3 regions of the Lysinibacillus sp. fls2-241-R2A-57 genome follow, and region 3 is predicted to be linked to each of the others. Evidence: riboswitches for the same ligand, from Rfam matches in the RefSeq annotation. Region 3 holds a riboswitch; each other region holds the start of a gene.
The links. Region 3 has a riboswitch for preQ1 ahead of queC (7-cyano-7-deazaguanine synthase QueC). Riboswitches for the same ligand answer to the same signal wherever they lie in the genome.

Region 1 (3,286 bases), on a different contig from region 3:
AGTGTTTTGTATGCAGTAAACGCATTACTTCATTATGATGAAAGCTTTTGGAATTCGCTGTATCGTCATATTGTTTTAGGAGATTTTTCTGGATGGTTTGTCATGACAATCTTCCAGTTATACATTCTGTTCTTTATCATAAAAAAATACCAGCTATCAAGCATATGGCTAACTCCAATTATGTTAGCACTTGGTATTTTATATATGACTCTTGTAAAGCTAAATATTGAATTCTTTATAGAAAATGATAATCTTGTTCGTTTACTATTTGTTGGCTGGCTTCCTTACTTTGCAATTGCTTATTTAATCGGTATGCATTATCGATGGGTTGCATCAAATATTAGTAAGTACAAATTGGCTACGCTAGTTTTCGTTGTTCTTTCAACATCAATACTGGCGATAAACTATTATTTGGGAGCCACTGAAATCACATCTAGACGATTAGATATGATGTTATTTATTTTTTCAATAACTTTATGCATTTTAGCATTTGGTCAAATTGTGCCGAAGCTAAAAATCATTAATTTAGTAAGTCAATATTCATTTGGTATATTTTTGATTCATTGGCTTGTTCAAGAATATTTAGTTCCATATACGGTACAATTACCGACAACCTTTCTCCAAGTCCTCACTCTATTCCTATCGAGCTTGATTGTCTGTATGTTTATTATAAAACTCATTTCGTTTTTACCTTATAGTGCTTATCTAATTGGCAAGGCACACATCAAAAAGCCATCTCAGTAATGAGATGGCTCAAAGCTTTTGCGTTTATCAAATTTTCGCGCAACGTAAACTAGCCCATAAACAAGTGGCGTTGCTACAATCGACGCTAAAAATTTAAACATATACTGTGTTATAAACAACGTTAATAATACTTTAAATGGCATTACTCCATAAAAGGCTATCGTAATAAATAGTGCCGTATCGATGAGTTGGCTTACCATCGTAGACGCATTGTTTCGTAGCCAAAGCTTACCGTTTCCATGCTTTTCCTTAAATTTACTAAATATCATGACATCCAAATTTACACTAACCGTATACGCTACAAGGCTTGCAATAATGACACGCATGCTGCCACCAAGAATTATCTCAAACTCCTTCTGATGAGCAAAGGCTTGTGCAGGTGGTAGCGCAATGGCAATAGCAATAAAGCATGCCGCAAACACTTGCGCCATAAGCCCCGTTCTAACCGTTCGACTGCCCGCTTCCCTACCGTACACCTCACAAATTACATCAATAAGAGGATAGGTGAAAATAATAAGTATCGCTGCTGCCGGAAGTATCATCCATTCGCCTATACTAAACACTTTAACGGCTAAAACATTTGCCAAAATTAAAAAGCCAACAAACAACCCATTTAAATAATACAGCATCAACGATTATCCACTTTTTCAGGATACATGTCGTGGTTCATCAAACGATGCTCCGCCATTTTTTCATATTTTGTGCCTGGGCGTCCATAGTTACACCAAGGATCAATGGACAAGCCACCACGCGGCGTAAACTTACCCCATACCTCGATATAACGAGGCTCGATTAGCTTAATTAGATCATTCATGATGATGTTGACACAGTCCTCATGAAAGTCACCGTGATTACGGAAGCTAAATAAATAGAGCTTTAGTGATTTACTCTCTACTAGCTTTTTATCTGGAATAAAAGAAATATACATTGTCGCAAAGTCAGGCTGCCCTGTCATTGGACAAAGACTTGTAAATTCTGGGCAATTAAATTTCACAAAAAAATCGTTTCCTGTATGCAAATTATCGACTGCTTCAAGTACTTCCGGTGAGTACTCAAATAAATACTTTGTGTTTTGGTTGCCAAGGAGTGTTAAATCCTGTAAGCCTTGGTCATCTGTTCTACCTGCCATAAAAATGCCTCCTCAAGTTGTGAGAAGTCCATTATGCATGAAACCTAATAAAAAAAAATAGCCATATCCGCATTTTTGGGACATGGCGTAAATGACGTCATCCATAGTTTTTTATAGAGGGTATGCGCTATGAACCTCTTTCGTATTCGCTAGTTATCTTAACTTAATGAATGCATTCAGTCAACTAATTTTTTTCACATCATAAACATTGACAAAAATACCCTGACATTATATGGTTAGTTACATAAGTAATTAACCAATTAACCAAGGAGGTGGATCGTGATTCATTCTTTAAACAATGAAAAGCCTATTTTCCAACAAATACGCGAACGAATAGAGGATGGAATTTTAGATGGCCACCTACAACCCGAAGATCGCATTCCGTCCACAAATGAATTTGCAAAGGAATATCAAATTAATCCTGCAACAGCTGGAAAGGGCGTGAACGAATTAGTGGATAAAGGCGTAATTTATAAAAAACGCGGTGTTGGCATGTTTGTTAGTACTGATGCTCGCGAGATATTAATTGCAGAGCGGAAGGAAAATTTCTTTAAGCAACATATAGAGCCATTGAAGAAAGAAGCAATTAGATTAGGTATTTCAGATGAAGAATTACAAAATATGTTACAAGGGAGTTAACGAATGAAAATCGAAGTGAAAAATGTTAGTAAATCATATAGACAAAAGGAAGCTTTAAAAAATGTCACTTTTACAATTGAAGGGCCGAAAATCATTGGATTTTTAGGTCATAATGGTGCTGGCAAAACAACATTCTTAAATTTATTATCAGGACTTATCGCTACAACTAAAGGAAACATCTCTGTTAATGGAGAAAATGTTTTCAATGTACCTTTAACGCTACGTGATATTTGTTTTGTTGCAGAGAGCGGAAACTTTCAAGAGGAAATGACAATTGCACAATCATTAAAGGCAAATAGCTTCTTTTATCCAAAGTGGGATCAGCGTCTCGCAATGGAGCTACTCGACGTTTTTGCTCTAAATCCAAAGGATAAGGTTCGCAGTTTATCAAAAGGAATGGTGTCTGCGTTAGGCATTATCACAGGCTTTGCTAGTAATGCAGGGATTACAATCTTTGACGAACCCTATATCGGACTTGATGTAGCTGCCCGAAATACTTTCTATGATTTATTAATTGAACAACAAACCGAAAACCCAAGACTTTTTATTTTGTCTACACATTTAATTGATGAGGCAAGTGAGCTATTTGAAGAAATACTTATTTTACATGAAGGGCAATTACTGCTTCAGAAAACAGCGGAGGAATGGCATGAGCATATTGTTGCTGTAAAAGGTAGTGCTTCTGATGTCGAGCAGGCAATTAACGGGTTAGAGATTATGTATAAGCATATGTTTATGCAGGAGCTAACTGCAATTGTCTACGCTAACGGTCAA
Region 2 (3,286 bases), on a different contig from region 3:
GGTTATTTACCAAATGAAATTGTAGATGAAATTTATACAGTATCAAATAGTTACAACGTTCGTTATGATGCACATTTAATAAACATTATAAATCAATTGAAAATAGCTTATAAGAACCAATTTACGGATACCGAAGTACATACTATTCTCAAAGAATTTTTTTCTCAACTACCACTTGAACTATTTAATCGGTTACTAACAGAACCAAATCTAATGGAGATACAGTTGGATAGAATGTTATTTTCGTCACCATTTAGTAAACAAGAAGAAGAATGGTTAATTGAAAAAATAGAGAACATGCTAAAGGAGTATAAAACAAAATGAACATACTATTATGGGGATTCATTGGGTTTACTCTTTTATATGAACCAATTATAGGTTATTGGTTATATCAAAGATTTAAAATACGTGTTCTGACTGATCCAGCAAGCAGGATACACTATTATAAGATTGTTATGCTAGGTTTGTGGATACCAACACTTATTATTTTAATAGTAGTGGCAAATTCTGAACTTACATTAGAAGAACTACGTGTAATAATGCCTAGTATTAACACAAAAGAATTAGGAACAATTGTTACATATATTGTTATAGGGGTAGCTCTATTATATAGTGTTTTACTTTTATATTACGCAATTGGATATTTTATAAGTGATAAAGTTAAAAATAAGATGAAAATAATGAAGCAAAAACAAATGAAGCAAATAGCGTTTACTGAGTTACTACCTGTTACAAAGAAAGACAAAGCCATTTGGAATCAAGTGGCATGGACAGCAGGGGTCACAGAAGAAATTATTTACCGCGGATTGCTTATATTTGCATTTAACACATTATTTCCAGAATGGTCAATTTGGTTCGTTCTATTGTGTACCTCAATAATATTTGGTCTTGCACATACATATCAGAATTTATCTGGTGTCATTAGGACAACCATCTTTGGCTTTGTGTTCGGGATGCTTGCAGTCGCATTGAACTCCATTATACCTCTAATACTTCTTCATGCTTTGATTGATTACGTGGGGAAATTAGGTGATGAGAATGAAAAGGATTAAAATAACATATTATTTTTTTCTGATTGCAACGCTTTTTTGGTAGGTATTAAACTTTATTTACATGAAAAATAATCGAACTTCAATGTGAATACAACAAAAAGGAGGAACGGTTTCACCGTTCCTCCTTTTATTAAACACTGCTCTAATAAGATCCGTCAGTTAAATTAAATCTTTGAAGTTTAAGCGCTTATTCAATACATACATAATCGGCGCACCAATTGCTAAGACAACAAATTCACCTGCAGCAACAGTTAGCCATGTCCAGAAGAATGGTACTTCCAAGGCTATGTTCAATTCAAAGGCAATGATAAACATTGTGAATGTAAATAACAATGTATTAATGATTAAACGTGCCCAAATATTTTTGACAAATTTACAAATAAGAATGAACAATCCAAGGGTAATCATCGAATGGCCTACACCGAAAAAAACATCTAGAATGCCGTTTGGTGAAAATAAATTGGAGATAAATACACCAATAATGATCCCAACGGCAAATCGTGGATTAAAGGCGACTAGATGGTTAAAAATTTCCGATACACGGAACTGTACCTCTGTAAAGCCAAATGGAGCGACTAGCAATGTAACAGCAATATAGAGTGCTGCAATAATACCACTCGTTGCTAAAAATTTTATTTTCATATATTAATTTCTCCTTAGTTTTTTTGCGTGGGATGGTTACGAACCACGTAAAGCAAGTGCAATCATATCAATGATTATGCTTGTTTGTAAAGGGTGGTAAATACTTGATGAAACTATTTTTGTACTAATAATGTAAATATTAATTGGGGAATATTATTATATTTTCTAAATAATACTTTCATCACCAAAAATTGTGGTTGATTTGTTAAGACGTAAGCCTTGTATATAAGATGATTGGAGTGGCGTCTAGTCGGAACGGAAATCAACCTCGCGTTATAGAGGTGAGCCAAGTTAGGGATTGAAAGATCATCCCGCGTTTATGGTGATGAGGAAAAATAATGGAGGAAGATGAAATGACAGTTACTTATTGGACAGGACAAAGTCTTACACTACGAGCGATACAACCAGAAGATATCGTTATCTTTGAATTTTTAGATGATGAAATTTTACGAAATATGGATTCAATACATTTTCCTCGCTCCGCGGATCAAATGAGGGAATGGGTAGAAGAGCAATTGTCAGAAGAAGATGATGAATTTCGTTTTATTGCAGTAGATAGAGAGAATAATATTGTCGGTATGATTGAAACCTTTGATTGTGATTTGAAAAATGGTGTCTTGGATTATTACTTGGCTGTATTTGAGCCATACAGAGGTAAAGGCTATGCAAAAGAAATGATTCTTATGGTTCTTCGCTTCTTCTTTTCAGAGCGTCCTTATCAAAAAGTAAATACAACCGTTTACTCGTTCAATGAACCATCTATGCGCTTGCATGAAAAATTAGGTTTCATGAAAGAGGGGCAACTAAGAAATATCATTTTCACTAAAGGAGCTTATTACGATGGTATTTGCTACGGTATGACAAGACAAGAGTTTGAGCAGAATCATGGGGCCCTGTCATAAATTTGACCATTGAGACTAGTATAGTTAATTTTCCTTACTCATACGGAAGAGTTTCTTTACAAAAGAAAGGGCTAATCCCGTCATTTGGGATCAGCCCGGAAGCTTTTACTTATTTATGCTGTGTAAGATAAACTTTGCCGTTAATCGTTACTTTAGAAGCTGAGATTAGAATTTCTTTATTTGCTTCATAATATGGATTTAAAATTTTGTCGATAGCAGCCCATTTTTCACTAGATTTTTCAGAGTCACCTTTTTTATCAAGAGCTATTGCTTCTTCATAAAGCTTTTTCAATTGTTTTTTGTCTGTTGCTTTGATTTCGAAATCAAAGTCAGATAAGTATTGTTCAAAGCTAATTGGCTTCGTGTAAAGATTAATCATTTCATTGAAGTCATTCCATAGCTTTTCAGATAATTGATCATTTTTATCTGCATCTGCTTTTTGAGCATCTTTATAAATCGCTTTTAGTTTTGGTAAGGCTTCAGCTGGAATATCTAATTCCATATCTGAAATGTATTCTTCAAATGTTACTGGTGGATATAGTGCATCTAAATAAGGTTGAAGAATCTTTTGGAATTCATCAAATTTTTCTTGTGCTTTGTCTTCTTTACCAGATTTCGTTAGTTTTATCCATTGTTCATAAATTGCTTTCAGCTGTTTTTTATCATTTTCTTTAATCACTATATTTTTTT
Region 3 (3,286 bases):
CAATCGAACACCTCATCTAGAATACTTTCTATTCTTATATAGATTATTCGACATAAGGGATTTTTTTCCTTCCTATCCTGTACTTTCACATCGTCCCAAGTTAATCATAATCCTCTTCTAGAGATTTTTCCTAAAGACATTTTTGTAATGGCACTATACCCCTCTTTTATTCCCCCATACAAGGGCATGCAACTGTGGCAGTACTTTGACATCTGTTAATTCCTCATCCTTCATCACTTTATCAATCAGCGCATGATATTTATCTAATAAATGTGTAATTAATCGTGAATTGTCCGTCGTCGTGAGATCATCGTTACCGACTTGGAGATAAAAAGGAATCATTGGATACCTATGGTGAATTTGTTTAGCATACTCGTAATCCTCTTGATTGAAAACGACTACTTTGAGGGATACATGGTGATTACTGTTTCGATTTTTTAGTTTTTCGAAGATATCAGAGAGCACCGAATAGTTTGTGGTCATTCCAGAACTAGGTGGCTTTGGGGAAATTGTCAGTTCATCAATCTCATACATCCATTTTTGCCACCTACTTCCCTGAGTTTCCACCCCGACCTTTATGTCATTTTCCTTTAAAATGGCAATGAGCCCCTCCAAATTTCGGATGAGTGCAGGGTTGCCGCCTGAAATCGTGACAAATGAAAAGCCACTGCCTCCGAGACGTTTCAACTCAGACCAAATCTCTTCAGCTGTCATTTGGACAATAAGATGCTTTCCGCTGCCATCCCACGTAAATGATGAATCACACCAAGAACAGGAATAATCACAGCCGGCAGTTCTCACAAACATTGTCTTTTGGCCAACTACCATTCCCTCACCTTGAATCGTCGGTCCAAAAATCTCGATAACAGGTATTTTACTCAACTTCCATCCACTCCCGTCTCGCTTCTGCATAGCTTGTCGGAGTTTCATATAGCCGGATAAACTCAACACGCGCACCGTTATATGTTTGTTCATCAAGTAAGGCCTCAGCCAACTTTTCGTAAATCCAAACAACAATGTTCTCTGCCGTCGTATTCATTGGTGGAAGCGTTTCATTTAAATAACGATGATCCAAATGAATCTCTATTTTTTCTTTCCATATTCCTTTTATGTCGCCAAAATCAATCATCAAACCGCGTTCATCTGTGTATCCACTTAGTCCTAATATTACGCGATACGTATGACCGTGCAGGTTTTTACATTTCCCCTCATAATCATGTAAATGATGGGCAGCATCGAAGGTAAATTCTTTGCTTACAAGAACGCGCTTGGCATGATAGTTCAATTGATTTCTTTGAATATCTACATCTAGTTTTTGGAGCTTATCGACGATTCTAAAATCTGACATGCGTTAAGACTCCTTCCTGTTACTCAAATACTCATCAAGCCCTTTTTTTCGCAGTTTACATGCTGGGCATTCACCACAGCCATCTGCTACTACACCGTTATAGCAAGTTAACGTTCTTTCTCGAACAAATTCAAGTGCTCCAAACTGATCAGCAAGCTCCCAAGTCTGTGCCTTATTCAGCCACATCAACGGTGTATCGATCACAAAGGAATCATCCATCGATAAATTTAACGTTACATTCAAGGATTTAATAAACACATCTCGGCAATCCGGATATCCGCTAAAATCTGTTTCGCAAACGCCAGTTACAATATGCTTAGCTCCTACTTGGCTCGCTAAAACGCCCGCAAATGAAAGAAAGAGAAGATTTCGACCTGGTACAAAAGTCGATGGAAGCTCACCATTTTCACCGTCTTCTACCTTTATGTCTTGTCGTGTCAATGCATTCGGAGCAAGCTGGTTCAGGAGTGACATATCAAGAATGTGATGCTTGACACCGAGCTCCCCTGCTATCATCTTCGCACATTCAATTTCAAGACGATGCCTTTGACCATAATCAAAAGTTACTGCCTCAACCTCTTGAAAACGTTCCTTTGCCCAGAACAAACAAGTTGTACTGTCCTGGCCTCCACTAAATACAACAATTGCTTTTTCCTGCTTCATGTGTAAAATCTCCCTTGTATCAAAAAAACAGCACTATAAGAAAAAGTACTGCTTCTTCTTAGTTTTTTTAGAGGGTAGCTAAATACCTCTTTCTTGATTGAACTATTCAATTCCGCATTTATCGATAATCAATTTTTTCTGGATTAATATCGTGATTCATTAAACGACATATGAATATTTTGTACTTTGGTTCCCCAATAATGTTAAATCCGTCAGTCCTTCTTCTAGGCTTTGGCCAGACATAAAAAAACCTCCTTGTAAAATGTTTCCCAACACTTTTCAAGAGAGGCATCACCAATCAATCTATTAAAACATAAGTAAAAACATAAAAAAAAGCCACGTCCGATATGGACATGGCATAATTATCATGTTTCCATAGTTTTTTATAGAGGGTATCAGCTATGAACCTCTCCCGTTCTAGTCCGGGCATTCTTTTGTTCAATATAATACAAAAAAACAGTACAAAATGTCAAATTGTTTTTTTATAAAATCTGCTTCTCTGAAAAAACCACTGTTATCCTGCCCTATATTTTGCAGTACACTATACACTTTACTGAGCTTAGATTCATTTATATTTTTCGAACAGCTCTCCTTAAGGGAGCTAAGAGCGGTTTACCCAAAATTTATTATTTTGGACATTTAAATGCTATTTATATTTACAAGGAGCAATTATTGAATGTTAAAAATCGAATGAATAGTATATTAACATCAATTGTCTATAATTGTGATTTTAGTAAAAAATGACTCTACGGATCAAAGTAATGAAAGGTTCAAATGGAGCTATACAGATTCACTAATAAGCTGAATCAAACCAGCTTTTTATATTTTCATTAAAACCGCACTACTTATGATACGGTTCTTCGTAACATGTGTAAGTGCGGTTTTAAATCTCTAATTCTATGCTAATTTAAAATTATACCTTTTCGCTCTTATAATTAAAAATGAAGGTCGACGAAATTCTCTATTAAGACTTGGTAAATTACACACTGCTTCTTTAGTTGGTATTGGCTCAATAATTTTTTCGATTTGTAAACTACTTTCAATAAGCGTATTTAGGATAGTAGACATTGTACGGTGATATGTCACAACATTATCAACTAACCAATTTTGAGAACGTAAGCCTTCATCCTGATAATTGTCTACTGCAAAATGAAGTAGGTTACCCTCATGATTTGTGATCCAATTTTCTTTTCCCTTATTTGCTGTTACAATTGGGTGCTCTAGAGAAAATAGTAAAATCCCTCCTTCGCATAATGCCTTACTTATCTTCTTTAT

Region 1: another riboswitch for preQ1. It lies ahead of queF (preQ(1) synthase); the one in region 3 lies ahead of queC (7-cyano-7-deazaguanine synthase QueC).
Region 2: another riboswitch for preQ1. It lies ahead of QRN68_RS18740 (QueT transporter family protein); the one in region 3 lies ahead of queC (7-cyano-7-deazaguanine synthase QueC).

What each region holds. Positions count from the first base shown of each region.
Region 1 covers NZ_JARVRU010000002.1:23,184-26,469, forward strand. Annotated here, with positions in the region: gene QRN68_RS00205 (acyltransferase family protein) at 1-744, shown strand, start outside; gene QRN68_RS00210 (queuosine precursor transporter) at 738-1,373, opposite strand; gene queF (preQ(1) synthase) at 1,373-1,873, opposite strand; PreQ1 riboswitch class I at 1,971-2,017, opposite strand; gene QRN68_RS00220 (GntR family transcriptional regulator) at 2,153-2,512, shown strand; gene QRN68_RS00225 (ABC transporter ATP-binding protein) at 2,516-3,286, shown strand, end outside.
Region 2 covers NZ_JARVRU010000128.1:5,008-8,293, reverse strand. Annotated here, with positions in the region: gene QRN68_RS18745 (CPBP family intramembrane glutamic endopeptidase) at 321-1,052, shown strand; gene QRN68_RS18740 (QueT transporter family protein) at 1,212-1,694, opposite strand; PreQ1 riboswitch class I at 1,703-1,747, opposite strand; gene QRN68_RS18735 (GNAT family N-acetyltransferase) at 2,048-2,596, shown strand; gene QRN68_RS18730 (hypothetical protein) at 2,706-3,286, opposite strand, start outside.
Region 3 covers NZ_JARVRU010000220.1:5,156-8,441, reverse strand. Annotated here, with positions in the region: gene QRN68_RS26045 (GNAT family N-acetyltransferase) at 1-3, opposite strand, end outside; gene queE (7-carboxy-7-deazaguanine synthase QueE) at 154-882, opposite strand; gene queD (6-carboxytetrahydropterin synthase QueD) at 875-1,348, opposite strand; gene queC (7-cyano-7-deazaguanine synthase QueC) at 1,352-2,011, opposite strand; PreQ1 riboswitch class I at 2,381-2,427, opposite strand; gene QRN68_RS26025 (class I SAM-dependent methyltransferase) at 2,909-3,286, opposite strand, start outside.